One region of the Streptomyces sp. NPDC018031 genome, then DNA from elsewhere that is predicted to be linked to it. Evidence: riboswitches for the same ligand, from Rfam matches in the RefSeq annotation. Region 1 holds a riboswitch; each other region holds the start of a gene.

Region 1 (7,487 bases):
GAGCGGCTCGCCGGGCCGGACGTAGTTGCGTTCCCGCATCACCAGCGGGTCGATGCCGAGCCGGTGGGCGAGTTCATCCAGCGCCGACTCCACCGCGAAGACGACCTGGCCGAAGCCGTAGCCGCGGAACGCCCCGGCGGGCACCGTGTGGGTGTACACCGCGTAGCCGTCGACCCGGACGGCAGGACAGCGGTAGAGCCCCAGGGGCCCCTGGCAGGCGGCGCGCAGCACGGTCGACCCGTGGTTGCCGTACGCCCCGGTGTCGGAGACGACGCGCAGCCGCAGGGCGGTGAGCGTGCCGTCGCGGCGAGCCCCGGCCGTGACCCGGACGGTGAAGGGGTGGCGCGTGGTGGAAGCGGTGAGCTGCTCGGTGCGGGTGTACTCCAGCCGTACCGGACGGCCGGTGCGCAGCGCGGCGAGCACCACGACGTCCTCGACGAGCATCTCCTGCTTCCCGCCGAAGGCGCCGCCGATGCGGCCGCTGACCACCCGCACCCGGTCCGGCGGCAGTTCGAAGAGGCCGCACAGCGCCCGGCGGGTGAGGTGCGGGGTCTGGGTTCCGGAGCGCACGGTCAGCCGGCCGTCCCCGTCGAACCAGGCGGTGGCGGCGTGGGTCTCCAGAGCGGCGTGCTGGACGCGCGGGGTGCGGAAGGTCTCCTCGTAGACGGTGTCGGCCTCGGCGAGTCCGCGTTCGAGGTCACCACTCGCGGTGTGCACCTCGTCGACGGTGTTGCCGGCCGGATGGACCCGTACCGCGTCCGGCAGCAGGGCCTGTTCGGGGTCGGACACGGCGGGCAGCACCTGGTAGGTGACCCGGACCGCGCGGCACCCCTCCTCGGCGGCCGCCTCGCTGTCGGCGACCACCGCGGCCACCCGCTGCCCGGGGTGGCGGACCACGTCGTCCAGTACGCGGGTGTCGGCGGGATCGTCGTCGTCGTGCTCATGGCGCCCGGTGGAGAAGCGGGTGGCGGGCGCGTCGAGGTGGGTGAGGACCGCGCGCACCCCGCGTACCGCGCGGGCCGCGGTGGTGTCGATGGCGCGGATGCGCGCGTGCCGGTGCGGTGACCGCACGAGTTTGAGGTGGAGCAGGCCGGGCGGGCTGGTGTCCACGGTGAACCGGGCGGTGCCGGTGACCACCTCCCGCCCGGCGGGCGTCGGTGCCGGCCGGCCGCTGCCGCCGGGGCGGTCGGCCGTGGCCGGCTCCGGGGGGTGGCCGGCACCGCGCAGCGCCTCCTCGACCGCCCGGTAGCCGGTGCACCGGCACAGGTTGCCCTTGAGGGTCTGCGGCAGGTCCGCTAGCTGTTCGGGCGTCAGCACCGCCGCGGTCATGATCATGCCGGGGGTGCAGAAGCCGCACTGGAAGCCCTGGGCGTCGAGGAACCGCTGCTGGAGGGGGTGGAGCGCGTCCCCGTCGGCGAGGCCCTCGACGGTGGTGACCGAGCGTCCGGCGACGCGGACCGCCGGGTGGAGGCAGCTGTGCACCGCGACGCCGTCGACGTGCACGGTGCAGGCACCGCAGTCCCCGGTGTCGCAGCCCTTCTTCACCCCGAACCAGCCGTGGTCGCGCAGGAAGGTGCGCAGGCACTGGCCGGGGGCGGGGGGCCGGCGGACCTCCTGCCCGTTGACGCGGACCCGGAACGGCATGTCTCTCCTCCGTTACCCGTTGCCGCCGCCCGCGAGCAGCTCGCGGCGGACCTCTTCGGCCAGGTGGAGCGCCATGTGACGGCGCCACCGGGCTGAGCCGTGGATGTCGTCGACCACCGCCGCCGGCGGGACGGCCCGCCGGACCGCGTCCCGCAGCCGGCCCTCGGCGGGCGGCCGGGAGAACGTGATGCGCACCGGCCTGGGGGTGGCCGCGCTGATGGTGAGGGTGAGACGGTGCGAACGCGGGTCGTGGACGCCGGTCACCAGGGCGGCGGACCGGCCGTGGGGCCGCAGGGCCGCCCGGCGGCATGCGGTGCGGGCGTCCAGCGGTCCGGTGGGCAGGGTGATCGAGCGCAGCAGCTCACCGGGGCGCAGGGCGGTGCGCCCGGGGCCGGTCACGAACCGGAGCACCGGCAGCCGTCTGCGGCCGCCGTCGGGCGCGTACAGCAGGCACACGCCGTCCAGCGCGGCGGTGAGCGAGACCATCGGAGCGGCCGGCAGCGCCAGGCACAGGTTGCCGCCGACGGTGGCGGTGTTCCACACCTTGAAAGAGGAGGAGAAGGCGCGGCAGCAGAACGCCATCAGGTCGCGGGCCCGCGGCCAGGGGCCGCCGCGGGCCTCGGCGAAAGCCAGCAGCTCGGCGACGGTGCAGGTGGCGGCGATCTCCAGGCCGTGCTCGGTGACGGTCAGCGGCGCCCAGCCCATGGCTCCCAGGTCCCGGAGTCTGCGCAGCTCGGGCCGCGGTTCGGCGAACAGGTGGGTGCCGCCGGCCAGCCAGGCGTCACCCGGTTGCCAGGGGGCGCCGCTCCGGCCGTCGATGACCTCGCGCACCGTTGTCAAGTCCACGTCTTGTTCCTCGTCCGCGCCGCCTCGGGCCGACCCCGCGCCGACGCGTGCGGGCGGGCGCACTGTTCAACCCGGCCGCGAGCCCGGCGTCACGCGGCGTCCGGGTGAAGTCCCGTGTCGGAGCAGTGCGATGTGGCCGGGGTCCAGCGGCCGTCGACCCCTCCTCGATCGTCCGCGGACATCCTTGATCGCGTCCGTCAAGTGCCCTGCTATTGCGGTCAATTGACGGTCGGCCGGCTGAAGAAGGGCGGACGGATTTCCCACGGGAGAGGGAGTGAATAAGTTCACAGAACCCCATTTTGGCTCTGCGGAACGGCGATTGATGTCGCAAGATCTCTCTCCGGAACGAATACCCCGTCACCGAGGCGGGGCCGTCCGGGCGCACGCCGAGTCCTGCCGACGCCCCGGATGACCGCACACGACAGTGAGCCGGCAGGAGCGGGAGACCCGAGCACGACGGGCCATGAACGCGATGGTCCTTGGGGTGAAGCCACGGAAGTGGCCGGGCAACTTCGCCTGCCCGAACCCGACAGGTCATCTTTCGCAGGCGTATGACGAAGGGCATAGCCATGTCTGCGATTCCGTCCATACCTCCGTGCATTTCCCGGGCCGGGGCCGTGTCGGCCCTCACCGCCGCCACCGTGACCGCGTCGTTGCTGGTCCCGGGCCTGGCGGCGGAAGCGGAAGCCGCCACGCCGGCGGCCAAGGCCCTCAAGGTGGCCGCCGCGAAGAAGGGCTCCCCGTACCGCTACGGAGCGGCGGGCCCGAACCGGTTCGACTGCTCCGGTCTGACGCTCTACTCGTACAAGAAGGCGGGGAAGACGCTGCCCCGGACGGCGGCCGCCCAATACAACAGGACACGCCATGTGTCCGTCGGCTCACGCAAGCCGGGTGACCTCGTGTTCTTTCACTCCGGCGGTCGTGTGTACCACGTCGGGATCTACGCCGGGAAAAACCAGATCTGGCATTCTCCCAAGCCCGGGACATCGGTGCGCAAGGAAAAGATCTGGACCGGAAAGGTCTGGTACGGACGCGTCAAGTGATCAATCACCGGGCGCCGGAAACCCGCGTGTTCTCCGTTGCGTCGGAGGCGGGAACGGAATGCGGTGGCGGTGGGTCCGTGGGATGCCGGTGAAGCCCTGAATCGCCGGCACCCGCCGGCGTCCCGGGCTTCTCCGGCCCACCGCTCGCCCGGTACCGCTCAGTGCCGTCCGCGCAGCCTGCTGAGGAGCCGGCGGGCCTGGGACCGCCGCCGCGGGTCGGCGGCGGCCCGCCGCGCCGTGTCCATCGCCCGCTGCCCCTGCGGGGTGCGGCTGAACCGTCTGATCCTGGCGAACAGTCCGGACATGAACTCCTCCTTGCACAGTGGGTCCCGACGGGGCCGGTGCACCGCCGGTGCGGACTCCCCTACCCCCCGGCGCACCGCCGACACGCCGCCGGCCCGGCCGGGGCGGCGGAATGCGGTGGACGGCCCGGACCCGGCTGACTAGTCTTCGCCCCATGTCCAGCCCCGAGGCATCCAGACGCTAGCCACCGGTCGTCCCGGTGGCTGATCGTGCCGGCACCTCCGCGCCCCGCCGCCGCCCCTGCGGCCGCGGGCCTCGCGGTGCGTGCTCCGCTGCCACCGGACCGCCGTCGTACGGGCTGTCTTCGACCCGGACCGCGCGTCCCCTCCGTGACGCCGGCGGGTCTTCCTCCGCGTGATGGTCCGGCGGCTTCCGTGTGCCGTGTCCTCCGCGACGCCGGCCGGGCCCGCCACAGCCGTGACGCGGCCCTGTCGATCCATGATGCGGTTGTGGAGTACTGCTGTGCCCTTCGTTCTGTATCTGCTCGGACTGGCGGTCTTCGCCCAGGGGACGTCCGAGTTCATGCTGTCCGGGCTGACCCCGGACATCGCCGCCGACATGCGCGTGTCCATCCCCACCGCCTCCCTGCTGACCTCGGCTTTCGCCGTCGGGATGGTGGTCGGCGCGCCGGTGATGGCGGTGCTCGGCCGGCGCTGGTCGCCGCGCCGCGCGCTGCTGACCTTTCTGACCGTCTTCCTCCTCGTCCACGTCCTCGGGGCGGTCACCACCGACTTCCGGACGCTGGTCGCCGCCCGGGTGGTGGGGGCGCTGGCCAACGCCGGCTTCCTGGCGGTGGCCGTGACCACCGCGACCGGCCTGGTGGAGCCGAACCTCAAGGGACGGGCCACCTCCGTCCTCCTCGGGGGCGTCACCCTCGCCTGTGTGGTGGGTGTGCCCGCGGGGGCCCTGCTCGGACAGGTGTGGGGATGGCGCTCGGCGTTCTGGGCGGTCGCGCTGCTGTCGGTGCCGGCCCTGGCGGCGATCGTGCGGTCGGTGCCCGGTGGCGTCCCCGGCCCCGCCGCCGGCAGCGTCCGGGGCGAGCTGCGGTCGCTGCGCGACCGGCGGCTGCTGCTCGTCCTGCTGCTGGGCGCGCTGGTCAACGGTGCCACGTTCTGCGCGTTCAGCTATCTCGCGCCGCTGGTCACCGAGGTGACCGGGCTGGGGTCCGGGTGGGTGCCCGCCGTGCTGGCGCTCTTCGGCATCGGCTCGTTCCTGGGGGTCACCGTGGGCGGCCGGATGGCCGACACCCGGCCGGTGCGGCTCCTGGTGGTCGGCGCGCCGGTCCTGCTGGCCGGCTGGGCCGGGTTCGCGCTGACCGCGGGCAGCACGGGGGCGACGGTGGTGTTCGTCCTGGCCCAGGGGACGCTGTCGTTCGCCGTCGGGTCCACGCTCATCTCACAGGCGCTCTACGCGGCCGCCGCCGCGCCGACCCTGGCCGGTGGGTTCGCCACGGCCGCGTTCAACGTGGGTGCCGCCGCCGGGCCGTGGCTGGGCGGGCTGGCGATCGCGGCCGGCCTCGGATACCGCGCACCGTTGTGGGTAAGTGTGTCGCTGGTCGCGCTCGCCCTGGTCACCGCCGCCGCGGCGTGGGTCGTCGGGGGCGGCGCGGCCGGCCGCCACGACCAGGCGCCGGACCCGGCCACGCAGCCGGCCGGTCCGGTCCGGGGCCCGCGGTGCGCCGACGGCCCCGGACCACGTCGCGGGCTCCCCGTCCCGGACCCCGGTGACGGCCCCCCGGGGGCATGACGGCACCACCGGCATGCGAGCACCGCGGCGAGCGCCCATGGTGGAGGCATCGAACGTGCCGGACCGTCACCACTGGAGGCCGCTTCACATGACTGGCACCATCACCGTCGGGCTGGACGGGACCGAGGAGTCCGCCGGCGCCGCCGACTGGGCGGCGCGGGAGGCCGACCGCACCGGCATGGCACTGCGTCTGGTCCACGCCCACCTGTGGCAACCGCTGGACGCGCCCGTCGCGCCGGACGCCGGCACACAGCAGCGGCAGGCACGGAAGCTGCTGGCGGACGAGGAGGCGCGGCTGACCGCGCTCGTCCCCGGGCTGTCGGTCGACAGCGAGCTCCTGGCCGAGGACCCGGTCCCGGCGCTGGTCGCCGAGGCCGCGCGGGCCGAGATGCTGGTACTGGGGTCACGCGGGCACGGTGCGCTGGTCGGCTACCTGCTCGGCTCGGTGTCACTGCACGTGCTGCGCCAGGCCGAGCGGCCGGTCGTCGTGGTGCACGGGCGCGCTCCCGCCGGCTCCGCGGCGGCCGGCTCGGGCGAGGTGCTGGTGGGGGTGCAGGAGTCGGACGAGTCGGGTTCCGCGGTGCTGGAGTTCGCCTTCCGGGCGGCCGCGGCGCGCGGTGCCACCGTGCGGGCGGTACGCGCCTGGACCCTGCCGCCCCCCTTCACCTGGACTCCCGGGGCGTTGAGCGCGGTCGATGAGGCGGGGGGCCTGGAGTCGCTGCACAAGAAGCTGCTCGCGGACGCGGTACGGCCGGTGCGGGAGAGGTATCCGCAGGTGGACGTGGTCGAGCACACCGAGATCGGCGCGGCCGCCGAGGTGCTGCTGACCAACGGCGCCGACGCCGGTCTGGTGGTCGTCGGGCGCCGGGCCCGGGACGGCGGGCTGCGGCGGATCGGCGCGGTGGCGCACGCCGTACTGCACCACGCCGCCGCGCCGGTGGCGGTGGTCCCGCACGTCTGACGCCGGGTCGGTTCCCGCCCGGGGTCAGCGGGCGGGAACCTCCCGGGCACGCTCGATGTCCGGGCCCCGGTAGAGCCGTTCCGGGATGCTCGCCAGAGTGGAGGGGTGCACCTGCGGCCCGAGGCCGTAGAACTTCTGGAAGCTCATGATCAGCGGCCGCCAGGCATCGGGGTCGACCCGGTCGGGGCTGCCGTCCATCCGGATGTCCTCGTGCACGTGGACCCGCTGGACGCGCACCTCGAAGGTGAGGATCGAACCGCGCTGCCGCTCGTCGTCCTCGGCCAGCGGGTGCACCGCCTCGACCACCGTTTCCATGGCGACCGGGCACTCGGCGACCCGGGGCGGGCCGACGGTCTCGGAGCCGACCGGGGTGAGCCCGGCCCGGGCGAACTTCTCCGGCTCGTGCCGGTATCCGCGCTTCGCCTTGCCGGGCGGGACGGGATCCGTCCCGGTGGTCAGGGCGAGCCGGTCCACCGCCGGCGCGAGGGCGTCGGAGGGGAGGTTCACCACGCACTCTCGGGTGCGGAGCAGGTTCTGTGCCGTCTGCGAACGGGCTCCCAGCCCCAGGACGGCCCGCCAGCCGAGCCAGAACACCGAGGACATCGGCGCCAGGTTGGCCCGTCCGTCCTCGTTCAGCGTGGACAGCAGCGCCACCGGCGTGCCGAAGTAGAGGATGCCGGGCTCGATGGCGGTGTGGGTGGCAAGGGTCGTGGTCACGGCGGCCAGTCTGGTCCCGGGTGGCACCGGGTGCTGGCGGTCATCGGACATCGCGTTGCGGGGCCGGCGGCGGTGCCCGCACCGGCCCCGCCGCGGTACGGCCCCGCGGCTCGGCCGGTACGGCCCGCAGCTGCCGCGGCCTCGCGTGCGTCGATCGGTTCCTCCCGGTGCTCGTGCGCCCGGGCGCACGCGGCGTCGAGCGGGCCGATGGGACTCCGGCCGAGTTC
Region 2 (7,487 bases), on a different contig from region 1:
TGCGCTCGTAGGCGCGGATGGCGGGGGCGTTGATGTTGGTGACCTCCAGCCAGACGGTCCGGGCGCGCCGGGACAGGCCGTAGGCGACGGCGTGGTCCATCAGTTCGCGGGCGATGCCGTGGCCTCGGTCGGTGGGGGCGACGGCGATGTCGCGGATGGTCAGGCGGGCATTCCAGGGCTCGTGGTCCACCACGACGAAGCCGCAGAGGCGGTCGCCGTCGACCGCGACCACGGTGTGGTCCGGGACATCGTCATCGTCGTCGTCCTCGTCGTCGGGGAAGTGCTTGGTGAGGGGCGGGTCCACCGGGGTGGGGTGGACGGTGAAGCCGGTGGGGCCGGCCGTGACCTGGTAGGCGGCGTCCGTGGTGAACGAGTTGTCCAACGTGCCGAGTTGCTCCAGGTCGGCCTCGGTCGCCGGACGGTAGGTGTAGCGGGTCGAGGTCACGGGTGGCTCCCTTGCGGTTCGGGGTGGCGGCGGTCTCTGTTGCCGTAACGACGGCGGGATGTGACCGGGCCGTGGAGAAAACCGGCGCCGGATGCGGTCGAATGGCCCTACGACTGTTCATACGTACAGAGGGAGAGGTTGGTTGCCATGGCCGGCATTCCGGCAGGGGTAGTGGCCGCGGGTGGGCTCGTCGGCGGGTACGGCGTCGCGCGCTGGACGAAGAAGCGGCCGCTGGGCGGCGTGGCGCTGGCGGCGGCCGGGGCGGTGGCCGCGCGGAGCTGGCGGGCGAAGGCCGGGACGGGCACCGCGGCGGCGCTGAGCGGGCTGTACGTCGCGGCGTTCGCCGGGTCGCATCCGCTGGCCAGGAAGGTCGGTGCCTGGCCGTCGGTGTTCGCCGTGGCCGGTGCGGTGGCCGCCGCCTCCTGGGCCGCGGCGGACCGGCGCGGCTGAGCCGCCGGACCGGCGCCCGGGCGGCCCCGGGCGGGCAGGGCCACGGCGGAGCCAAGCCCCCCTCGGCGGCCGGGTCCGGGCGAGCAGGGCCCGGGCGGCCGCCGGGGACGGGCCCCCACCCCGCCCCGGGCCCGGCCGCCCGGGTGGGGTCCCTCAACGAGGCGGGGGTTACTCCGAGGCCGTGGTGAGGGCGGCCAGTTCGGCGTCGGTGAGCTTCAGGTCGGCCACGGCGAGCAGTGCCGGCAGTTGGTCCACGGTGCGGGCGCTGGCGATGGGGGCGACGACGGTCGGCTGGGCGGCCAGCCAGGCGAGCGCGACGGTGGCCTGCTCGGCCCCGTGCGCCGCGGCGATCTCGTCGAGAGCGGCGAGCACCTTGCGGCCGCGTTCGGTCTCCAGGTGCTTGGCGGCGGAGGCCGAGCGGGCGCTGTCCACGGTGCTGCCGGGCCGGTACTTGCCGGTGAGGAAGCCGGAGGCCAGGCCGAAGTAGGGCACGGTGGCGATGCCGTGCCGGGCGGCGACGGCGGCGAGTTCTCCCTCGTAGGTGTCGCGGGAGACCAGGTTGTAGTGCGGCTGGAGGGCGACGTAGCGGGCCAGTCCTTCCGCTTCGGAGAACTTCAGGGAGGCTTCCAGCCGGTCCGCGGAGAGGTTGGAGGCCGCGATCTCGCGGACCTTGCCGGTCTTCACCAGGTCGTCGAGCGCGGTGATGATCTCCTCCACGGGCACCGACGGATCGTCGAAGTGCGTGTAGTAGAGGTCGATGTGGTCGGTGCGCAGCCGGGCCAGGGACTCGTCGGCACCGCTCTTGATGGCCCGCGCGGTGAGGCCGCGCGGGTCGGGGTAGCCACCGCCCACCTTGGTGGCGATCACCATCTCGGCCCGGTTGCCCCGGGCGGCGAGCCAGTTGCCGATGACGGTCTCGGACTCTCCGCCCCGGTTCCCCGGCGCCCAGGCGGAGTACACGTCCGCGGTGTCGATGAAGTTGCCGCCCGCGGCGGCGTAGGCGTCCAGGACGGCGAAGGACTCGGCCTCGTCCGCGGTCCAACCGAAGACGTTGCCGCCCAGGGAGAGCGGGTGCACCGCCAGCGCTCCGAGCGGCCTCCGGGCCGCCTGCCCGGTCCGCCGCTGCCCTTGGGTGTGCTTGTCGTTGTCAGCCATACCCCGCTTCAGCGCGGCGGCCTGGGCGGATATTCCACCGCCGGGCGCGCGGCGACAGCGGGTGGCGGTGGCGGTTGGCGGTTGGCGGTTGGGGACGGTCTCCGGTGCCGGTCGGCGCCAAGGGGCGGGCAGGTGCCGGTCACGACGGACTGCTCGGGGGGCCGGCGCGGGTACTTGAGTCAGCGGCCGGCGCGGGTACGGGAGGTGCCGACCGGCGCGGGTACGGGAAGGCGCCGGGGCGCGGGGAGGGGTCGGGCCAGTGGCGTGGGGAGAGCGAGGCAGCGGCGTCGGTGCCGGTCGGCCCCGGTGCCGGTCCGGACCGGCGGCCCTGGTGTCAGGGGGGGGAGAGAGCACCAGGGCCACCGGCGTATCGGGGTGGGGGCGGTGAGTGGGACGAGGTCAGGGGTTGAGGCCGTGCTCGCGCAGCCAGGCCAGCGGGTTGATCGGGGAGCCGCCGCCGGGGCGGACCTCCAGGTGCAGGTGCGGGCCGGTCACGTTGCCGGTGGCGCCGACGCGTCCGATGACCTCGCCGGCGGACACCGAGCCGGACGTCCGGACCATCGAGGAGAGGTGGCAGTACCAGACCTCGGTGCCGTCATCGAGCGTGAGGACGATGCGGTAGCCGTACGCACCGGCCCAGCCGGCCTCGGTGATGGTGCCGCCGTGCACCGCCTTGACCGGGGTGCCGGTGGGGGCGGCGAAGTCCTGACCGGTGTGGTTCGCGGACCACATGTCGCCGGCCTCGCCGAAGGTCGAGGTGAGGGTGTACGAGGCCAGCGGGAGGGCGTACGCGGTGGCGAGCTTGGCGCGGCGCTCGGCCTCGGCCTTGCGGGCGGCCTCCGCCTTCCGCTCGGCTTCCGCCTCGGCCTTCCGCTGCGCTTCCGCCGCCGCCTTGCGCTCGGCCTCCGCCTCGGCGGCCTTCCGTTCGGCCTCCTCGTCGGCCTTCCGCTCCGCGGCGGCCTTCGCGGCGGCTTCCGCGGCGGCCTTGGCGGCAGCCTCGCGTGCGGCGTCGTCGGCGGCGTTCTGCTGGTGCTCGGCCTGCTGCATGATGCGGGCGCGCAGGGCCTCGCCCGCGTCGGTGGTCCCGTTGGCCCGGTCCTCGGCGGTGAGACCGGCCTGGGAGAAGGGCTGGGGGGAACCGGCGGGCTGCCCGCCGGAGGAGTCGCCACCGGCGAGGAGCGGTCCGATGCCGGGCAGTTCGCCCGCGTCGGGCAGCGAGTCCTGGATCTCGTCGGCGATGTGCGCGACGTCCGGCATGGATATCGGGGGGTTGGGACGGTCCTTGGCGGTCGCCATGCCGCCCGCGCCGACCGCGGCGATGACACCGACGCCGAGTACCGCCCCGCTGCGGGCCATGGTGCCGCGCTGCTTGGCGACGCGGTGCCGGCCGCGTACCGGGGCGAGGGAGTCGGCGGTGGGGTTCCACTCCTCCCACTCGGAGGAGGGGGCCACCGGGGAGGAGACCGTCTGGGTGTCGGTCCGCTGCGCGGCCGCCGTCCGTGGGCCCGGCCCGGGGTCGGCGCCCTCGGTCGGTCCGGTGGGGGTGCCGTACGGTGCCTCGTCAAGGGCAGACCTGTTGGACGCCACGGGGGCGCACTCCTTTCCTTCCCTCTCGCCTACCGGGTTAGCTGACGGGTTCGGAGCAGGAAGGTCTCCTACGGGCCGGGTTCGGCCCGATTCACCCCAAGGATGGTGGTTCCCCGGTTCCCTGGTACTGCTGGTGCCGTGGTGCATGCGGGATTCGGCGACGGCGCACGGTGCCGCCTCTTTGGCGGCTGGAACGACCGCGCTGCGTTATCGAACGTTAATAGACGGCGGGACGCTATTCCAAGCCGTTCCCCGGAATCCGTTGCCCTCGGGGAAGAATGTTCCGGGCATTACCGGGCAAACATCGGCGAGTTGCACAGCACAGGTGAACGCCCAGGAAACCCGACTTCGCTGATCGTGCGTCAATCGTTATGCGGAACGATCACGCCCGGTTGCTCTCCGTGATGCGCGGATGCGGGCAGTCGCGCCGGCGGCCCTGCCGGTACGCCGAGCGGCGTCGGCGCCTCGCCCCGCGTCGGCCGCTCTCCCTTCTCTCCGGCTTTCCTCCGGCCTGTGCCCGCACCCGCGCCCGGCGGCCCGGCGGCCCGGCGCGCAGCGCTGGATGGGGGCGCCGCCGTACGCCCACGTTCAGGCCCGTGCCGGGCATCGGAGGCTCCGGCCACGGGACGGGGCACCAAGGGACCCGAACGGAGGTGACGGAGGTGCCAGAGGTGACAGAGGTGACGGAGACAGGAGAGCGGGTGCGTGCCCGCCACGGGGTGGGGCACCGAGGGGCGGGGCACCGGGGCGGGGCGGGCGTGGGTGGCTCCGTGGCGCCCACCGGGGTACGTGGCGCCCCCGGGGTACAGGGGATCGCCGGACGCACCGGGCACGGCCGCCGACGCACGAGCAGCCGTCGGGGCACGGGGAGCCACCGGCTGCCGAGGGCACCGGGAGCGCCGGGCACGGAGAGCCACCGGGCCCCGGGAGCCGCCGGGGCGCGGCGCCGCTCGCACCGGGGTTCGGGTGATCACCGGTGCCGGGTGCCGGTCAGGGTCAGAGTTCGACGCCGCGTGCGCGGGCCCGTCGGTCGGCGGCCATCTCGGCCGATCCCTCGTCGAGGTAGACCTCGCAGACCAGCCGTCCGTCGCTGGTCAGGTTGTGCTCCAGTTCCCAGAGGGTGATCTCGTCCCCGCCGGCGAGCAGGAACGCGTGCTCGTAGAAGCGGCACCAGGTCGCGTCCGGGCCGCCGGTGCGCCGGCGCGGCTTCGGGGCCAGCGCGATGTCGTGCGCGAACGCCGTCTCCAGCAGCCGCCGGACCTCCTCGCCCGGGCGGTCCTCGTTCTCCGCCCGGCGCAGCACCCGCCGGGCGTGGTCGGCCGAGTTGTCCGCGACGTACGCCCGCACCGTCTCCACCGGCAGCGGGCCGCGCAGCAGTTGGTCGGGGAGCCAGAGCCGCTCCTCGTCGAACTCCTCCCAGCGGGCGCCGCCGGTGCGGTCGTGGGCCCGGCGCTCGGCCTGCACCAGGGTGTCCTCGTCGGCGTAGACCTCGTGCTGCGGGCCGTCGCCCGGGCCGGTGTTGTGCTCCAGCTCCCACAGCACGACGCTGCTGCCGTCCGGGAGGAGGAAGACGTGCCGGAAGGTGGTGTAGCCCAGCCGGGCGGGGGGTTCGTTGCACTGGCGGCAGGAACGCAGCTCGGTCTGGTGCATCAAGGCATCACGCAGCTGGGTGAGGACCGTCTCGTCGATCTCGAACCCGTTCTGGGCACGGGCCAGCAGCCCGTCGAGATGCTCGGCGGGGGTACCACCGACCTGTCCGTGCACCATGTCTCTCTCCTCCCGGCCAAATCGACACGCCGCGCCCCCCAGCGACACTTCGCGACTTACCGTAGCGGCGTCGACACGCGCTGCGTGCTGTGTTTCGAGGAAGCCGCGCCCTGACACGGCCTCTTCACTCACACCTGCGCCAGAAGAGTCGAATACATCACTCGAGGGGCTCGTGTGATCACACTTCCGGCCAACGAGGCAGCTCCTGCCGGGGATTACACGGATGCGGCCCGTCCGGATCCGCTTGTTCACGGCCTCGGTCCACGGCCGCGGCCGAGTCGGCATGAGCCCGGATTCCACCCGAAATCGACGCAGAGTCCGCCGCACATCTGTCCGGATCCGACGCTCCCCGTGGGACCGTGTCTCCCCGACGCCCCGGCGCCCCGGCTCCCCGGCTCCCTGGCTCCCCGGCTCCCCGGCTCCCCGGCTCCCTGCCGGAGCCTGCCGGCTGCCCGGCCGCGGGCCCGGGGGTGTGGGTCAGTCCCCGGCAGTGCCCTCGGGGCCCTCGGTCCCCTCGGTGCCGTCCGGTTCCGCCGCACCGCGCCGCGCGACGGTCGAGGTACGGCGCTTGACCACCGTGGCGGCCGCCAGTGCGCTCGCCGTGAAGGCCACCGTCATCACCCAGGGGCGGTCCAGGCAGTGGCCGGTGAGCCGGTCCAGCGAGTACCGGCCGGGGCCCGCGAGACCGATGCCCGCCGCCACGAAGCCCAGGAACGCCGGGTACTCGAAGCCGCCCTCGGTGACGAAGAACCCGGCGGGCGCGTGCACGGAGACCGCGCCCGCCATGGCGCCGGCCGCCGCCGCGCCGGCCGCGGGGGTGGCCAGCCCGGCCGCGAGCAGCGCCCCGCCGCCCGCCTCGCCGAGTCCGGCGGCCAGCGCGCTGTGCCGTCCCGGTGTGAACCCCATGTGCTCCATCGCGTGGGCGGTGCCGTCCAGCCCGTGGCCGCCGAACCAGCCGAAGAGCTTCTGCGCACCGTGGGCGAACAGCACGCCGCCGGTTCCGAGGCGCAGCGCGAGCAGTCCGAGGTCCGTGCGGAACGTCATCGACATGGCGGTGTCCATTTCCCGGTGCCGGTACGGAGGGCGGGGTGGCGCGGCGGGCGCGGTGCCACTCGCGTCCGTGACCGATTCTGTGCCGCTTCGGCCGGGTCCACCGCCGGGGCCGGGCCATCCGGGGGTGCGCTATCCGGGGGAGCGTGCCCCGGGGGGCGTGCCTCAGAGCGGGACTGCGGGACCGGGCTTCCGGGGGCGTGCCTCCGCCCGGGCTTCCGGGCCGGGCTTCCGGGCCGGGCTTCCGGGCCGGGCTTCCGGACCAGGAACGGAGGGTGCGCTTCCGGAGCGGACTTCCGGGGGCGTGCCTCAGAGCGGGACTGCGGGACCGGGCTTCCGGACCGGGCCTCCGCAGGCGTGCCTCCAGGCCGGGCTTCCTGGGTCAGGCTTCCGGGCCGGGCTTCCGGGCCAGGAACGGGGGCGCGCTTCCGACGGAGCGGACCGCCGGAGCAGACCCCCGGCTCCTCGGCGACGCACGGTGCCAGGGGCGGGGCCCGGGCCGGGCCCCTCCGCCCGGTACGGAGCGTCCGGCCGCCCGGCATGGGACCCGGTCCGCATGGAGCACCCGGCCGGACGGCCGGGGCGCGCCGGGGTGGCGGCGCGCCCCGGCGCGGTCAGCCGCGGCCGAGGGCGGCCAGTACCGCGTCCGCCATGACGCGCTGACCGGTGGCGTCGGGGTGCAGCGGGAGGGCCGGCGAGGCCGGGAACAGGCCCTCGATCCAGGGATCGGCGGAGCAGCTGTCGTGCCCCCGGGTGGCGGCCACGGTGTCGACGTAGGTCGCGCCGCCCGCAGCCGCGGTCCGGGCGACCATGTCGTTCAGCTCGCCGAGGACGCCGTGCAGATAGGCGATGTCCCCGGTGGTGATCGGCAGCTTGCCGAGGCACTTCCGCGGATCGGCCGGGATCACCGACGGGTAGCCGACGACCACCACCCGGGCCCGCGGCGCGGTGGTGTGGATCCGCCGGAGGGCGGCGGTCAGCTCGCTTCCCGCGGCGGCGAGTCGTGCGACGAGGGTGTCCCCGCCGTCCCCGT
Region 3 (7,487 bases), on a different contig from region 1:
CGGTCGGCGAGCCGGCCGCACCTTCCGCCGGGCAGCCGGCGAGCCCGACGCACCCCAGCCCGGGCCCTTCAAACGCCCCGGCACGTGGCACGCGGCCCGCGCGGAGACGATCGGTCGGGCCCCCGAGGTGGCCGGGGCCCGCACGGAGGCGACCGGGCCGGCCTCCGTGCGGGCGACCGGACCGGGGTCTGCGCGCGGGGCGCACCGGCCGGGAATCCCAACCCGCCCCCCGGTGTTCCCCCAACGACACCGAGCGGACGCCATCCGAGGGGGAACCCGTCATGAGCGACCAGCACACCACCGCCCACCGCGTCGAGGTCGTGCGCGGCTCGCAGCGCGTACGGGTCGAGATCGCCGGCCAGGTGGTCGCCGAGTCCACCCGGCCGCTGCTGGTGCACGAGACCGGCCTGCCGGTCCGCTACTACCTGCCCGTCCAGGACGTGGACCTGAGCCTCTTCGAGCCCACCGCCCACCACACCGTCTGCCCCTTCAAGGGCACCGCCTCGTACTGGTCCTACACCGGCCCGGGCGGGACGCACCGCGACGTCGTGTGGGCCTACCCGGACCCGATCCCCGCCGTCGCCGAGCTCAAGGACCACCTGTCCTTCTACGACACCGTCGCCGACATCGCCGTCACCGGCGATTCCCCCGCTCCGCCACCCGCCTGACCACCCGTCGGCGGAACGCCGAAGTGCCCGGCCCGCACGGTGGCGGACCGGGCACTCCGGACTACGGCACGTCGGCCGTCAGGACGTCGGCACCTCAGATGCTGACGCCGTGGGCGCGCAGGTAGGCGATCGGGTCGATGTCGGAGCCGTAGCCGGCACCGGTGCGGACCTCGAAGTGCAGGTGCGGGCCGCTGCTGTTGCCGGTGGAGCCGGACAGGCCGATCTGCTGACCACCGGAGACGGTCTGACCGGCGGAGACGGACAGCGACGACAGGTGGGCGTACTGGCTGTACTTGCCGTCTGCGTGGCGGATGACGACCTGGTTGCCGTACGAGCCGCCCCAGCCGGCCGAGACGACCTCACCCGGGCCGATGGCCTTGACGGTGGTGCCGGTCGGGACCGGGAAGTCCGCACCGGTGTGGTAGCCGCTGGACCAGGCGCTGCCGGCCTGGTGGTACGGGGTACCCAGGACCAGGTTGGCGACCGGCGCGGTGAAGCCGGAGGCGGACGGCGCCTCGGCCGGGGCGGCGGCGGGCTTCGCGGCCGGCTTCGGGGCCTCCTGCTTGGGGGCCGCGGGCTTCGGGGCCTGCTGCTTCGGGGCCTCGGCGGTCAGCGCCAGCTCCTGGCCCGGGAAGATCAGGTTCGGGTTGCCGCCGATGACCTCGCGGTTCGCGTCGTACACGGCCTTCCAGCCACCGTCCACGTCGTGCGACTCGGCGATCTTGAACAGGCTGTCACCGCGGACCACGGTGTACTCGGAGCCCTCGGCCGGCTTGGTGGCGGGGGCGTCCTGCTTCGGGGCGGCCTTCGGCGCGGCGGCCACCGGCTTGGGGGCGGGCTTCGCCGGGGCGGGAGCCGCCTCCTTCTTCTCACCGTCGGGGGAGATGGCCGGGGCCGGCCCGCCCTTGGTGAGGCCGGCCTTCACCGAGCACACCGGCCAGGCGCCGGGGCCCTGCTCGGCCAGCACCTTCTCGGCGATGGCGATCTGCTGGTCCTTGGTGGCGAGGTCGGCACGCGGCGCGTAGTCCAGGCCGCCGAACGCCGCCCAGGTGGACTGCGTGAACTGCAGGCCACCGTAGAAGCCGTTACCGGTGTTGATGCTCCAGTTGCTGGTGCTCTCGCACGCCGCGACCTTGTCCCAGGTCTCGACGGAGGCGGCGCTCGCCGAAGTGGCGCCGACGAAGGGAAGGGCCACACCGGCACCGCCCGCGGCGAGCGCGAGCGAGACCTTGGCGATACGGCCGGGGTTATAGCGACGGTGACGTCCGCGAGACATAGGGGTGTTCCTCTCCTACGCCTGCGAGGTGAGCTGTCGGGTTCGGGCTGGAGTTGCCCGGCCGCGTCCTGAGCAGCGGTCATCCCACCGCAACGCGTCTTCACCCCAAGCCGGCCGTGCGAATGCCCGGTCCGGCACTTACCTGGTTCCCCCGCTCCTGCCGTGATGCGTCGTGGGATCCGCAACCGGCGGCAGGATTAGGCGCTCCGGTTACAGGCTCCCGAGCAGTGATTGCCGAAGGGAGCGGGCGCCACCGTAATCAGAACGAATTCGCCGCCACAAGCCACGTGACCTGCGTCAAAGATCCATTCTCCGAATTACTTCCGCTTTACGTCACGCTGCGCTCCGGATCTCTTCCGTACCGAAATGGAGATCTTGCACAATGGCGTCCTGGAAAAGCGCCCGGTAATCGACCTGACGCAAAGTGCGCGGGACGCGACGGAGCGGTCACGGGTTGACGCCCCCGTCCGTGACCTCCCTCACCCGGGCCAGCTATAAGGGCATGAGTCATTAAAAGTCCGTTTTGTGTCAATGAGTTGGGCGCCGCGCCGCCCGATCGATGGACAAAACGCCCATCCGTTCCCGCCGCTCCCGGCCGCGGCGCCTCCGACTGCCGGGTTCACCGCTCGCCTGCCCGCGACCGGGCAGCTGTGGCAGAGTTGGCCCGGGCTTCGGCCCGAGGGCCCGCGGATCCTCGCAGACGACCCTGCCCGGGGCCCTCGTCCGGGTGAAGGGGGCCGTGTGGCGCGGGTGATCGACGACCGTTTCGAGCTGCTGGCGCGGCTCGGCGGCGGCGGCATGGGAACCGTGTGGAAAGCGCGTGACCTGGCGCTCCACCGCGAAGTGGCACTCAAGGAAGTGCGCCCACCCGACCCGGGACTCGCCGAGTACGACCCCGAGGCCGCCCGCGCCCTGCGCGCCCGCGTCCTCCGGGAGGCCAGGGCACTCGCGCGCGTGGACCACCCCAACGTCGTCACCATCCACCACATCGTGGACGGCGGTGAGCATCCCTACCCCTGGCTCGTCATGGAACTCGTCACCGGTGGATCGCTCCAGGACCGGCTCGACCGCGGCCTGCTCGCGCCCGCCGAGGCGGCCCGGGCCGGCCGCGGGATGCTGGACGGCCTCCGCGCGGCACACGCGGCGGACATCCAGCACCGCGACATCAAGCCCGCCAACATCCTGCTGCGCCCCGACGGCCGCCCGGTCCTCACCGACTTCGGCATCGCCGCCGTCCTGGACTCCACCGTCCTGACCGCCACCGGCTCGATCATCGGCACCCCCGACTACATGGCACCGGAACGCGTCGCCGGCCAGGACGGCGGGCCCGCGGCCGACCTGTGGTCGCTGGCCATGACGCTCTACGTGGCCGTGGAGGGGCACAACCCGCTGCGCCGCGGCAACACCCTGGCCACGCTCGCCGCCGTCCTCAGCGAGGACGTCCCGCCGCCACGGCACGCCGGACCGCTGACCGGAGTGCTGACATCGGTCCTGGTACGCGACCCGGACCGGCGCCCGGACGCGCCGACCCTGGACCGGCTGCTGGCCGAGGCCGAGGCCGCCGCGATGGCCGCGGCCCGGCCGGCCCACGCGTCCCCCGACGCCCCCGTCCCGGACCCGCCCGGCCCCACCGGCCCGCGACCCCCCACCCAGCCGGCCACCGCGCCCGCCTCCGCCGCCCCGCCGCCGCCCGCGCCCGCCCCGCCGCGGCCCGCGCCCGCCTCGCCGCCGCCCGCGCCCGCCCCGCCGCCGCCCGCCTCCGCCGCCCCGCCGCCGCCCTCGCCGGCCCGGCCGCCGACGGCCCGGCTGCGCCACGGGCGGGTCTACGCGTCGGCGCTCGGCGCGCTGGGCGTCGTCGGCGTCCTGCTGTGGACCCTGCTGCCCTGGGGCGACCCGGGCGGCGGAGAGGCGGAAGGCCGCACACCCCGCAGCCCGGGCACCTCCGGCACACCCGGCGGCGACCCGGCCGGCGCCTCCGGCGGCAGCGGCACCCCCGGTGGCAAGAAGATCACCATCGGGGTCAAGTTCGACCAGCCCGGGATCGGACTCAAGACCCCGGACGGCCGGCACAGCGGCTTCGACGTGGACGTGGCCACGTACATCGCCAGGCAACTGGGCCACGACCCCCGCGACATCGAGTGGAAGGAGGCCCCCAGCGCCGACCGCGAACGTCTGCTGCAACGCGGCGAGGTCGACTTCATCGTCGCCACCTACGCCATCACCGACGCGCGGGCCACCAAAGTCGACTTCGTCGGTCCCTACCTGGTCGCCCACCAGGACGTGCTGACCCGCGCGAACGGCCCGTCCGTCGACAAGCCCGCGGACCTGAACGACAAGAAGCTCTGCTCGGTCACCGGCTCCCTCCCCGGACTCAACATGAAGACCAAGTTCGCCCCCCGGGCCCAGCTCCTGGAGCGCGACACCATTCCGCAGTGCCTGGCCGGACTGGCGAACGGCGAAGTGGACGCCGTCACGGCCGACGACGCCGTACTCGCCGGCTGGGCCGCCCGGGAGCCCGGCACTTACGAGCTGGCCGGCCTGGAACTCACCTACGAGCGCTACGGCATCGGCGTTCCCAAACGCAGCGACCTCAGGAACGGAATCCGCCAAGCGCTGCGGAAAATGACGGCGGACGGGGCCTGGGACACGGCGATGACCGAGAATCTCCCCCTCCTTCGGGCCGAAGCCCCGCCCCAGCAATAACCCCGCCGGAACCCTCGCGTCGGACCGTCGCACGATTCCCGGACATCGGCCGCTGTCGGGCCGCGGGAACCATGCCGCAAACGCGCAATGGTGAACCTGCGGACGGCCTTTCGGAGGGTCCGGGGGTCACTCGGTCCGCGACCGCTTCCGGAGCCCGCGGGAACCGAGCCGATTCGCTTTCCGGTCCTGCCTCACCCGACCTCGCGGGAGTCGGTCCCCCGCGCCTCCAGGTTCCAGGCGACGACCTTCCGGGGGTGGACGCGAATGATGTCCCGGCTGAAGTAGTCGGGTGCCACGGGTGGCACGTCGACGGTCAGCACCTCGGCCCGGCCCCTGATCTCGACCCCGCGCCCCCACCCGCCCGCGACCGGGTCATCGGCCGGAGCCAGATCGTCGACCAGCACGGAGACGTCGGGACGGGCCTGCGCGTTGCGGTACTTCCGGCTGCGGGCCATGTCGGGCCCACCGATGTCGATGGTGCCGTCGTCGTTGAGCCGGAAGCCCACCGGGCGGACCTGCGGACCCCCGTCGGGTCCGATGGTGGCGAGCCGGGCCAGCGGCTGGGCGGCGAGGTACTCGCGCTCCTTCTCAGTGAAGATCATGCGGCCGACCCTAGAAACTCAACCGCGGTCGAGGTCAAGGCCGCCGAGGCCGCCCGCCGCGACTGCCGCGGCCCTCCCGGAGCCACGCCCGCCCCCGCACACCGCCTGTGCGTGATCACCCTCATGAGACGGCCGGCAGCCGCATCCGGCCGCGAATACGCAAAAGACCCCGCTTCAGCTGACTCGCTGATCGCGGGGTCTTCCGGCACTTCTCGCGAAGTGCCCCCGGCAGGATTCGAACCTGCGCACACGGCTCCGGAGGCCGGGAGAGCTCAAGACGCCCCGAACCGGTTGACCTGCGGCGGAGTGCCTGGCTGGCCCCGCTCACAGCAAGATCATCACGCCATTATGACGTGGCCGTCTGTCGCGGCGCTCCGGGCGGGCGGTAGCGTCGACGGCATGATCTCGGGCGATGGCGGGGCCCCGAACGGGGCGACGGAGTTCACAGAGGAGAGCGCGAGGGGGGTCCTGGGAGAGAGCTGCCTCGCGGCTGGACTCAACCCCGCGGGTGCTGAGCTGCTGAGGCTCGGCTCCAATGCTGTCTACCGCCTCGCATCCGCGCCAGTGATCATCCGCATCGCCAGAGACCCCGACAGCCTGAAAGAGATGCAGCGGGCGGTCCGCGTCGCCCGGTGGCTGGAGACGGAGAGCTTTCCCGCGACCCGGGTGCTGCCCGACGTCCGTCAGCCGGTGCTGGCCGGTGGCAGGGTGGTGACCTTCTGGGAGAGCGCCCAGGAGCGCGAGGAGTACGCGACCCTCAATGAGCTCGCCAAGCTCTTGCGGCGGCTGCACTGGCTGGAGGAACCGGAGTCGCTGGGCCTGCCGTACTTCGACCCCTTCGCCCGGCTGGGTGCTTCACTGCGCCGGCTGGACGGCGTCGCAGAGGAAGACCGAGCCTTTCTCGAAGATCGCGCCACCAAGCTGCACAAGGAGTACGACCGGCTCGACTTCGTACTCCCGTTCGGGATGATCCACGGTGACGCGAACATAGGGAACGTAATCCGGCACCGAACCGGCGAAGCGATCTTCATCGATCTCGACGGCTTCGCGCTGGCTCCGCGAGAGTGGGATCTCATCCTCACCGCGATCTATTACGACCGCTATGGCTGGCACACGCGGAGTGAGTACGAGTCCTTCGTCTACCACTACGGGTTCGACCTGATGAATTGGCCGGGCTATCCGGTCCTCGCCGACCTCCGGGAACTGATGATGGTCGTCTGGCTTGGCCAGCAGGTGACGACGAGCACCAAATCCGCGGAGGAGTTCGCACGACGGCTGAACGCCTTGAAGACGGATGGCAGCCGCCGGGACTGGCGACCCTTCTAGCGGGAGCGTTGCCCGACGACTCTGTCAGTCGCGCGCCACAGCCGCTGATCGGACGCCTGCTCGTAGAAGTCGCGGATAGCGGCTGATTCGCCGGCCTCCGCCAGGTGCTGACGGAATTCGGCGAGATAGCTCACGCACCGAGCGGACCTGAGCTGTTCGCCAAGATCAAGCGCGTCCAGCGCCACCCGGCAGGCTTCCACGGGCTCACCGGCGCGGAGGTGGGCGTCGGCCAGGACCATGGTGGCGAAGAAGTCGCTTCGGACGTGGTTCCCGCTCATCGCGTTCTCGGCGTGCGCGACGGCTTGCCGTGCGCTGTTCACATCGCGGAAGCAGTGGGCGGCCTCGGCCGCAAGCTCGGCCTCGTCGAAGTAAGTGATCCACTCCGGCTCGTCGCTGCTGTTGCGGCTCTCCATGGCCTTGCTCGCCTCCGCGAGCGCGAGCTCGCACGCCCGGGTATCGCCGGTACGGGCCAGGGCGCGGGCCTCCATCGCGTGGAACTGAGCCATGAGCGTCGGAGTCGCGACTCCCGAGATGCCCATCCGCGCGGCGCGGGCCAGGGTGGCCGCCTCCGTGAAGTGACCGAGGAAGGTGGCCTGGTGGCTCATGGCAGAGAGGATGCTCCCCGCCAATCGGCGGTCGTTGCCGTCCTGGGCGAGGCGAAGGGCCTGGAGAAAGTAGCGCTGGGCAAGGCCGTGGTGGCATGAGTCGTACGACATCCACCCGGCCAGGAGCGTCGCCTCCGCGACTGTGGCAAACAGCGCGCGCCCTACGGCTTCCGTGTACTGGCCGGTGAGCAGGGGCGCGACATCTCTGCTCAGGTACTGGATGACGGAGTGACGAGCGTGTTCTCCTCCGAACTGGTCATCCAGCTGGGCGAACATGGTGCTGGTCGACCTGATGACGGCCACGTCG
Region 4 (7,487 bases), on a different contig from region 1:
GCGGCCCGCGGGTGTCCCGGCCGGTCCCGTGCGTTCCGGCTGATCCCGTGCCTCCCAGTCGATCCCGGGTGCCCCGGCGGGGACCGGGATGACGGCCGCGGGGCGGGGTAGGCGGGGCCTGAGGCCGGAGTCGCGTCGGCCGTCGCCCCCGCATCAACCGCCCCAAAAGGGGTACTAGTGGTATATGAGTACATACGCCAGCGTTTCGCTAGCCGCCCGTGACCACCTGGTGGGCATCGCCCCGCTGGTGGCGGGGGTCGGCATCGTCATCGTGCTCATCGCGGCCGTCTGGTGGGGGATCCGGGTGAGCGCGAGGGAGCGGCGTCCCACCGAACCGCAGCCACGCGCCGGAGCCTGGGAGACCGCCGAGGAGCACCGGAGCGGCCGGCTGACCTCGGACGACCACGGGCCGGGGTACCAGGAATCCGAACGCCACCACGAGCAGTACGGCCGCAAGCCCACGGAAGTGCCGCGGGACGGGGTCCGGCACATGCCGTACGAGTTCGGCAACTTCGGCAGCGAGGAGGACCCCGACAAGAAACCCACCAAGTGGACTCCCGGCCACAGCGGCTCCTGGGGCACCGGCTGACCCGGGCCGCCGCGCCGGACGGGGCGCGCCGCCGGTCACGGCCATCGCCGACCGGCGGCGCGCCCGACGTCGTCCGCCCCGCGATACGGTCGAACCGTGCCCGACCAGCCCGACCTGCCCCACCCGCCCGAGTGCCCGGCCCACCGGCCTGACCGGCCCGTCCCTCCGCGGCCGCCCGGTCCCGCGGAGCCCGCGCCACCCGGCTGCCCCGCGACGGCCGGTCCCGCGCCGCACACCCCGGCGGACCCCGGGCCGGACTCCGCCGGTACCGCGCCGCACGCCGCGGTAGCCGGTCCCGCGCCGCACACCCCGGCGGCGCCAGGAGATCCCACTCCCGCCGACGGGGGCCGCATACCCGACCTGTTCGGCTGGGAGTTCGCGAGCGACCCCTACCCCGCGTACCACCGGCTCCGGGAGCACGCCCCGGTGTACCGGACCACCCTGCCCAGCGGCGTCGAAGCCTGGCTGGTCACCCGCTACGCCGACGCCCGGCAGGCGCTCGCCGACCCCCGGCTCTCCAAGAACCCCCTGCGCCACCGCGGGCACGCGCACGGCAAGGGCAAGGTCGGCATCCCGGGGGAGCGCAGCGCCGGGCTCATGACCCACCTGCTCAACATCGACCCCCCGGACCACACCCGGCTGCGGCGGCTGGTGTCCAAGGCGTTCACCCCGCGCCGGGTCGCCGCGTTCGCCCCCCGGGTGCAGCAGCTCACCGACCGGCTGATCGACGGCTTCGCCGGGCGCGGCGAGGCCGACCTCATCCACGAGTTCGCCTTCCCGCTCCCCATCTACGCGATCTGCGACATGCTCGGCGTCCCGCCGGAGGACCAGGACGACTTCCGGGACTGGGCCGGGATGATGATCCGGCACGACCTGCCCGACGGCCGGCGCACCCCGCGCGGCGGGGTCGCCCGCGCGGTGAAGCGCATGCGGACCTACCTGGCCGAGCTGATCCACCGCAAACGGGAGACGCTGGGCGGCGACGGCGAGGCCGACGACCTGATCTCCGGCCTGATCCGGGCCAGTGACCACGGTGAGCACCTCACCGAGAACGAGGCCGCCGCGATGGCCTTCATCCTGCTGTTCGCGGGCTTCGAGACGACCGTCAACCTGATCGGCAACGGCACCTACGCCCTGCTGCGCCACCCGGAGCAGCGGGCCCGCTTCCAGCGGGCCGCCGAGGCCGGCGACCAGCCGCTGCTCGCCGGGGCGGTGGAGGAGCTGCTGCGGTACGACGGCCCGGTGGAGATCGCGACCTGGCGCTTCGCGACCGAGCCGGTCACCCTCGGCGGGCAGTGGATCGCCGAGGGGGACCCGGTGCTGGTGGTGCTCGCCGCCGCCGACCGGGACCCCGCCCGGTTCGACCGGCCCGACGTGCTCGACCTCACCCGCCGTGACAACCAGCATCTGGGGTACGGCCACGGCATCCACTACTGCCTCGGCGCGCCGCTCGCCCGGCTGGAGGCGCAGACCGCGCTCGTCACGCTGCTGCGCCGGCTGCCCGACCTCCGGCTTGCGGTGGATCCGGATGATTTGCGCTGGCGTGGCGGGCTCATCATGCGTGGACTCCGCACCCTGCCGGTGGAGTTCACCGCGGAGCCCCCCGCCGCGGCCGGGTGACCGTCCCCACGTGCGGAAGTGACGGAGAGTCAGTACGTGATCTCCGCGTGACCTCGGCTACATCGGCTTGTGACTCGCGGGCGCCCCGATTATCTTCATGCGACAACTCAGCTGCCACACGAGAGGCAACCGCATGCGTTCCGGCAACGGTCGGCATCGCCGTCCCCGTCAGGCTCCTGCCATCGTCGTCGCGGCGGGGGTGACCGGCGCAAGCATCGCGCTTCCGCTGCTGGGCGCGTCCGGCGCGCACGCCGCCGACTCCGAGACCTGGGACCGGGTCGCGGAGTGCGAGAGCGGCGGCATGTGGAGTGCCAACTCCGGCAACGGCTTCTACGGCGGCCTGCAGCTGACCCTGGACATGTGGAAGACCTACGGCGGCACGGCCTACGCCCCGCGCCCCGACCTGGCCAGCCGCTCGCAGCAGATGTCGGTGGCCGAGACCATGCTGCGCGACCGCGGCCCGCGGGCCTGGCCCGCCTGCGCGCTCGACGCCGGGCTGACCGACGGCGGCCGGGCACCCGAGGTGAACCCCGGCCGCACCGACGCGCCCACCCCGCCGGGGCCGGAGAACGGGACCACCCCGGAGGACCGGGAGGCCGGGGACGACCGGCCGGAGGGGGACGACCGCTCGAAGGGGGACGACCGGGACACCGCCCCGGAGACCGGCGCCGAGGACCGGGACCGGGCCGAGCCCGGCGCCGACCCGGCCGGGGACCCGGACCGCGCGGACGACCGGGACCGGGCCGACGACCGCGCCGAGGACCGTGGCGACGACCGGGCCGACGACCGCGGCGAGGACCGTGGCGATGACCGTGCCGACGACCGCGCCGAGGACCGCGCCGAGGACCGCACCGGCGGCGCCGGCGACCGCGCGGACGGCGACGAGGGCACCGACCCGGCCGGCGGGCACGACGCCGACCGGGACACCGAGCCCGCCCCCGGCACCGGCAAGCACCGCGGCCGGCCCGACGACCGGGCCCCGGAGGACGGCGAGCGCCGCGGCGGGCGGCACGCCGACCGCGGCGACCGGGACGGCGTCGAGAGCCCCGAGGGCGCGGACCGCTACACCGTCCGCGCCGGTGACAACCTGTCGGTCATCGCCGAGGACCTGGAGGTGCCCGGCGGCTGGCCCGCGCTCTACGGCGCCAACGAGGACGTGATCGGTGCGGACCCGGACCTGATCCACCCCGGGCAGGCGCTCGTGGTCGAGGGTGACCGGAGCTAGCGACGGGCCGGGGCGCACCCGGAGCGGAAGCGGGTCCTGACGGATGGTCGGGGCGCGCTTCCGCCTGCCCGCGCGCACCGCTTCGACCGCATCCGCCCGGTTTGCTGAAAGTGAGACATGGATCTCGTGTCCGTCCCGCTCCGTCACCCTTGCCCGGCCTCGGGGCATCCGTGCTGACCTGCACCGATGACGGTTCCTCAGCGGCAAACGGGCGTGAGTTCCACGGATGTTGGGGTTTGAGCTCCCCGGGGTGATGTGCTTACCGTCTTTTCCGCCCGCCACCGCGGGCACCGCCGACCGGCACGCCGAGTCCTGCCACCGGCCGGGGGGTTGTCGACGCGCAAGCGCCGAAGGCAGGAGCGGGGGACCCAGGATTCACGCCGGTCTCCCCGGCTCGGGGTTAAGCCGCGTGCGGGCACCGCACGCGGCCGGGCACCTCACATGGCCCGCACCCGACAGCTCACCTCGCAGGCGTCGGTGTGAGGAAACCCAACCACGATGTTCAAGTCCAAGGGCAAGCACCGCCGTCCGTCCAAGGCCACCCGCATCGCCACCCTCGCCGGGGTCACCGGCGCCGCGGTCGCCGTGCCGCTGCTGGGGGCCGCCGGGCAGGCGTCCGCCGCGACCGTGTCGCAGTGGGACGAGGTCGCCCAGTGCGAGTCGGGCGGCAACTGGTCGATCAACACCGGCAACGGCTACTACGGCGGCCTGCAGTTCTCGGCCTCCACCTGGGCCGCGTACGGCGGCACCGCGTTCGCCCCGACCGCCGACAAGGCGTCCAAGAGCCAGCAGATCCAGATAGCCCAGAAGGTCCTCGCGGGCCAGGGCAAGGGCGCCTGGCCGCACTGCGGCGTGAACCTGACCAGCGGCGGCTCGGCCGGCTCCGGCACCGGTTCCGGCAGCACCGCCGAGCAGGCCCCGCGGAAGTCCACCCCGCAGCCGCAGTCCGCCCCCCGGTCGCAGCAGCCCGCCCAGCAGCAGGCGGCGCCGCGGGCGGACCGCTCCGCCGAGCCCGCGCCGACCACCCGGTCCCAGGAGCGCACCGCGCCCAGGACCGTACAGAAGGGCGACGGCGAGTACGCCGTCAAGGCCGGGGACACCCTCTCCACCATCGCCCGCGCGCACCACGTGGACGGCGGCTGGCAGGAACTGCACGAGCTGAACCAGGACGTCGTCCAGGACGCCGACCTGATCTACGTCGGCCAGCGGCTCCACCTGAGCTGAGCCCCGCGGCAGGCCCCGGCCCGCCCGGTGGGGCCTGCCGCCTCCTTCCGCCCCGGCCTCCCCCGGCGCCGCCGGGGCCCGAGCCGCTCCGGGCGCCCCCGGCCGTCCCCCCGGGGGCGCCCGCCCGGGTCCGCCCCGCCCCGCCGGCGGGGCCGGCCCGGCCCGCCCGGCGGACCCGTTCCCGGCCGGCGGCCCCGGCCCCCCCGAACACCCCCAGGTACGCCGCACCGGGGCCATACCGGGCGCGTACCGTCTCGTACGCCGGGCGTCGGGCGGGATCGGCCCCCGGGTCCGGTTAGGCTCATGCTGCAGACGCAGACCCACACGAAGGAGATCCTCGTGCCGTCCATCGACGTCGTCGTAGCTCGCGAGATCCTCGACTCGCGAGGCAACCCCACGGTCGAGGTCGAGGTCGGCCTCGACGACGGCAGCACCGGCCGTGCTGCCGTGCCGTCCGGCGCCTCGACCGGTGCCTTCGAGGCCCTCGAACTGCGCGACGGCGACAAGAACCGCTACGGCGGCAAGGGCGTCGAGAAGGCCGTCCTCGCCGTGATCGAGCAGATCGGCCCGGAGCTCGTCGGCTACGACGCCACCGAGCAGCGCCTCATCGACCAGGCCATGTTCGACCTGGACGCCACCCCCGACAAGTCCTCGCTGGGCGCCAACGCCATCCTCGGCGTGTCGCTCGCCGTGGCGCACGCCGCCTCCGAGGCGTCCGACCTCCCGCTCTTCCGGTACCTGGGCGGACCCAACGCCCACCTGCTGCCGGTCCCGATGATGAACATCCTCAACGGCGGTTCGCACGCGGACTCCAACGTCGACATCCAGGAGTTCATGATCGCGCCGATCGGCGCCGAGTCCTTCTCCGAGGCCCTGCGCTGGGGCACCGAGGTCTACCACACCCTCAAGGCGGTGCTGAAGGAGCGCGGCCTGTCCACCGGCCTGGGCGACGAGGGCGGTTTCGCGCCGAACCTCGACTCCAACCGCGAGGCGCTGGACCTCATCCTGGAGGCCATCCAGAAGGCCGGCTACACCCCCGGCCAGGACGTGGCGCTGGCGCTGGACGTCGCCGCCTCCGAGTTCTACAAGGACGGCAAGTACGTCTTCGAGGGCCAGGAGCGCACCGCCGCCGAGATGACCTCGTACTACGAGGAGCTGGTGGCCGCGTACCCGCTGGTCTCCATCGAGGACCCGCTGTTCGAGGACGACTGGGACGGCTGGAAGACCATCACCGCCAAGCTCGGCGACAAGGTCCAGCTCGTCGGTGACGACCTGTTCGTCACCAACCCCGAGCGGCTGGGCCGCGGCATCGAGGAGAACGCCGCCAACGCCCTGCTGGTCAAGGTCAACCAGATCGGCTCGCTCACCGAGACGCTGGACGCGGTCGAGCTGGCCCAGCGCAACGGCTTCAAGTGCATGATGTCGCACCGCTCCGGCGAGACCGAGGACGTCACCATCGCCGACCTCGCCGTCGCCACCAACTGCGGCCAGATCAAGACCGGCGCCCCGGCCCGCTCCGAGCGCGTCGCCAAGTACAACCAGCTGCTGCGCATCGAGGAGATCCTCGACGACGCCGCGGTGTACGCGGGCCGCTCCGCGTTCCCCCGCTTCAAGGGCTGACCCCGCCCGGGGCGCCCGCCCCGTCTGCGTCCGTCCCCGCGCCCCGGTCCCGTACCGTGGGCGGGGACGGACGCAACGGACGAGGCAGGGAGGCGACATGGGCGCGGACCGGGACCGGTTCTCCACCGCGACCAGGCTCAAGGCGCTCGGCGAGCACGCCGCGGCGCGGGTCTACCGGGCCCGCGGCCGCCGCAACCGCCTGACCGGCCGGGCCGCACTGCTGGCGCTGGTCGTCTGCTCCCTGGTGGTGGCCCTCGCCTACCCGATACGGCAGTACGTCTCCCAGCGCTCGGACATCGCCGAGCAGCGGCGGCAGGCCGAGCTGGCGGCCCAGGAGAGCGAGCGGCTGCGCGCCGAGAAGGCCCGGCTCCAGGACCCCGCCTACGTCGAGCGGCTGGCCCGCGAACACCTGCACTACGTCCGGCCCGGCGAGACCGGGTTCAGCATGACCGGGGGCGACCCGGACGCCGACCGGGCCGAGGACCAGGCCGCCGCCGCGCGGCCCTGGTACCGCAACCTGCTGGCGGGCCTGGACACCGCGGACGCCCGGCCGCACGGCCCCGACCGCCCCTGACCGCCGGCCGCCCCGGCCGCCCGACGCCCCTCCCGTCCCTCGCGCCCGTCTCGTCCCGCCCGTCCCATTCCGCTTTCCGCGCCGACACCGAAGAGACCCGCCACCCATGGACACGCCCCCTCCGCAGACGGAGCCCACCCCGCCCACCGACGCGGACGTCGCAGCCTTCCAGGAGCAGCTGGGCCGCCCGCCGCGCGGCCTGCGCGCCATCGCCCACCGCTGCCCCTGCGGCAACCCCGACGTCGTGGAGACGGCGCCCCGGCTGGAGGACGGCACGCCGTTCCCGACGCTGTACTACCTGACCTGCCCGCGCGCCGCGTCCGCCATCGGCACCCTGGAGGCCGAGGGCGTGATGAAGGAGATGAACGAGCGGCTCGCCACCGACCCGGAACTGGCCGCCGCCTACCGCGCCGCGCACGAGGACTACATCGCCCGCCGCGACGCCATCGAGGTGCTGGAGGGCTTCCCCAGCGCCGGCGGCATGCCGGACCGGGTCAAGTGCCTGCACGTGCTGGTCGGCCACTCGCTGGCGGCCGGCCCGGGGGTGAACCCGCTGGGCGACGAGGCCATCGCGATGCTGCCCGAGTGGTGGCGCAAGGGCCCGTGCGTCACCCCGGGGACCGGCGGCGGCGCGG

The links. A riboswitch is a leader RNA that binds a small molecule or an ion and turns the genes downstream of it on or off. The one in region 1 is predicted to bind cyclic di-AMP.
Region 2: linked by a shared signal. The riboswitch ahead of ACH4B3_RS12480 (M23 family metallopeptidase) and the one ahead of ACH4B3_RS22960 (C40 family peptidase) in region 1 are both predicted to bind cyclic di-AMP.
Region 3: linked by a shared signal. The riboswitch ahead of ACH4B3_RS01790 (transglycosylase family protein) and the one ahead of ACH4B3_RS22960 (C40 family peptidase) in region 1 are both predicted to bind cyclic di-AMP.
Region 4: linked by a shared signal. The riboswitch ahead of ACH4B3_RS28845 (transglycosylase family protein) and the one ahead of ACH4B3_RS22960 (C40 family peptidase) in region 1 are both predicted to bind cyclic di-AMP.

What each region holds. Positions count from the first base shown of each region.
Region 1 is NZ_JBIRFT010000011.1:33,397-40,883, reverse strand. Features, by position in the region: gene ACH4B3_RS22970 (molybdopterin-dependent oxidoreductase) at 1-1,644, opposite strand, end outside; gene ACH4B3_RS22965 (FAD binding domain-containing protein) at 1,657-2,490, opposite strand; cyclic di-AMP (ydaO/yuaA leader) riboswitch at 2,865-3,056, shown strand; gene ACH4B3_RS22960 (C40 family peptidase) at 3,060-3,533, shown strand; gene ACH4B3_RS22955 (hypothetical protein) at 3,692-3,838, opposite strand; partial or broken gene ACH4B3_RS22950 (Cmx/CmrA family chloramphenicol efflux MFS transporter) at 4,299-5,408, shown strand; gene ACH4B3_RS22945 (universal stress protein) at 5,671-6,543, shown strand; gene ACH4B3_RS22940 (flavin reductase family protein) at 6,568-7,260, opposite strand.
Region 2 is NZ_JBIRFT010000004.1:28,377-35,863, forward strand. Features, by position in the region: gene ACH4B3_RS12465 (GNAT family N-acetyltransferase) at 1-445, opposite strand, end outside; gene ACH4B3_RS12470 (hypothetical protein) at 593-895, shown strand; gene ACH4B3_RS12475 (aldo/keto reductase) at 1,064-2,050, opposite strand; gene ACH4B3_RS12480 (M23 family metallopeptidase) at 2,450-3,637, opposite strand; cyclic di-AMP (ydaO/yuaA leader) riboswitch at 3,649-3,807, opposite strand; gene ACH4B3_RS12485 (DUF6227 family protein) at 4,634-5,404, opposite strand; gene ACH4B3_RS12490 (DoxX family protein) at 5,882-6,454, opposite strand; gene ACH4B3_RS12495 (SGNH/GDSL hydrolase family protein) at 7,069-7,487, opposite strand, start outside.
Region 3 is NZ_JBIRFT010000001.1:424,340-431,826, reverse strand. Features, by position in the region: gene ACH4B3_RS01795 (DUF427 domain-containing protein) at 282-668, shown strand; gene ACH4B3_RS01790 (transglycosylase family protein) at 763-1,944, opposite strand; cyclic di-AMP (ydaO/yuaA leader) riboswitch at 1,950-2,158, opposite strand; gene ACH4B3_RS01785 (bifunctional serine/threonine-protein kinase/glutamate ABC transporter substrate-binding protein) at 2,686-4,647, shown strand; gene ACH4B3_RS01780 (PPOX class F420-dependent oxidoreductase) at 4,839-5,249, opposite strand; gene ACH4B3_RS01775 (phosphotransferase family protein) at 5,649-6,575, shown strand; gene ACH4B3_RS01770 (hypothetical protein) at 6,572-7,487, opposite strand, start outside.
Region 4 is NZ_JBIRFT010000018.1:32,488-39,974, forward strand. Features, by position in the region: gene ACH4B3_RS28830 (DUF6479 family protein) at 185-589, shown strand; gene ACH4B3_RS28835 (cytochrome P450) at 941-2,209, shown strand; gene ACH4B3_RS28840 (transglycosylase family protein) at 2,409-3,434, shown strand; cyclic di-AMP (ydaO/yuaA leader) riboswitch at 3,770-3,923, shown strand; gene ACH4B3_RS28845 (transglycosylase family protein) at 3,933-4,658, shown strand; gene eno (phosphopyruvate hydratase) at 4,998-6,278, shown strand; gene ACH4B3_RS28855 (septum formation initiator family protein) at 6,376-6,852, shown strand; gene ACH4B3_RS28860 (DUF501 domain-containing protein) at 6,959-7,487, shown strand, end outside.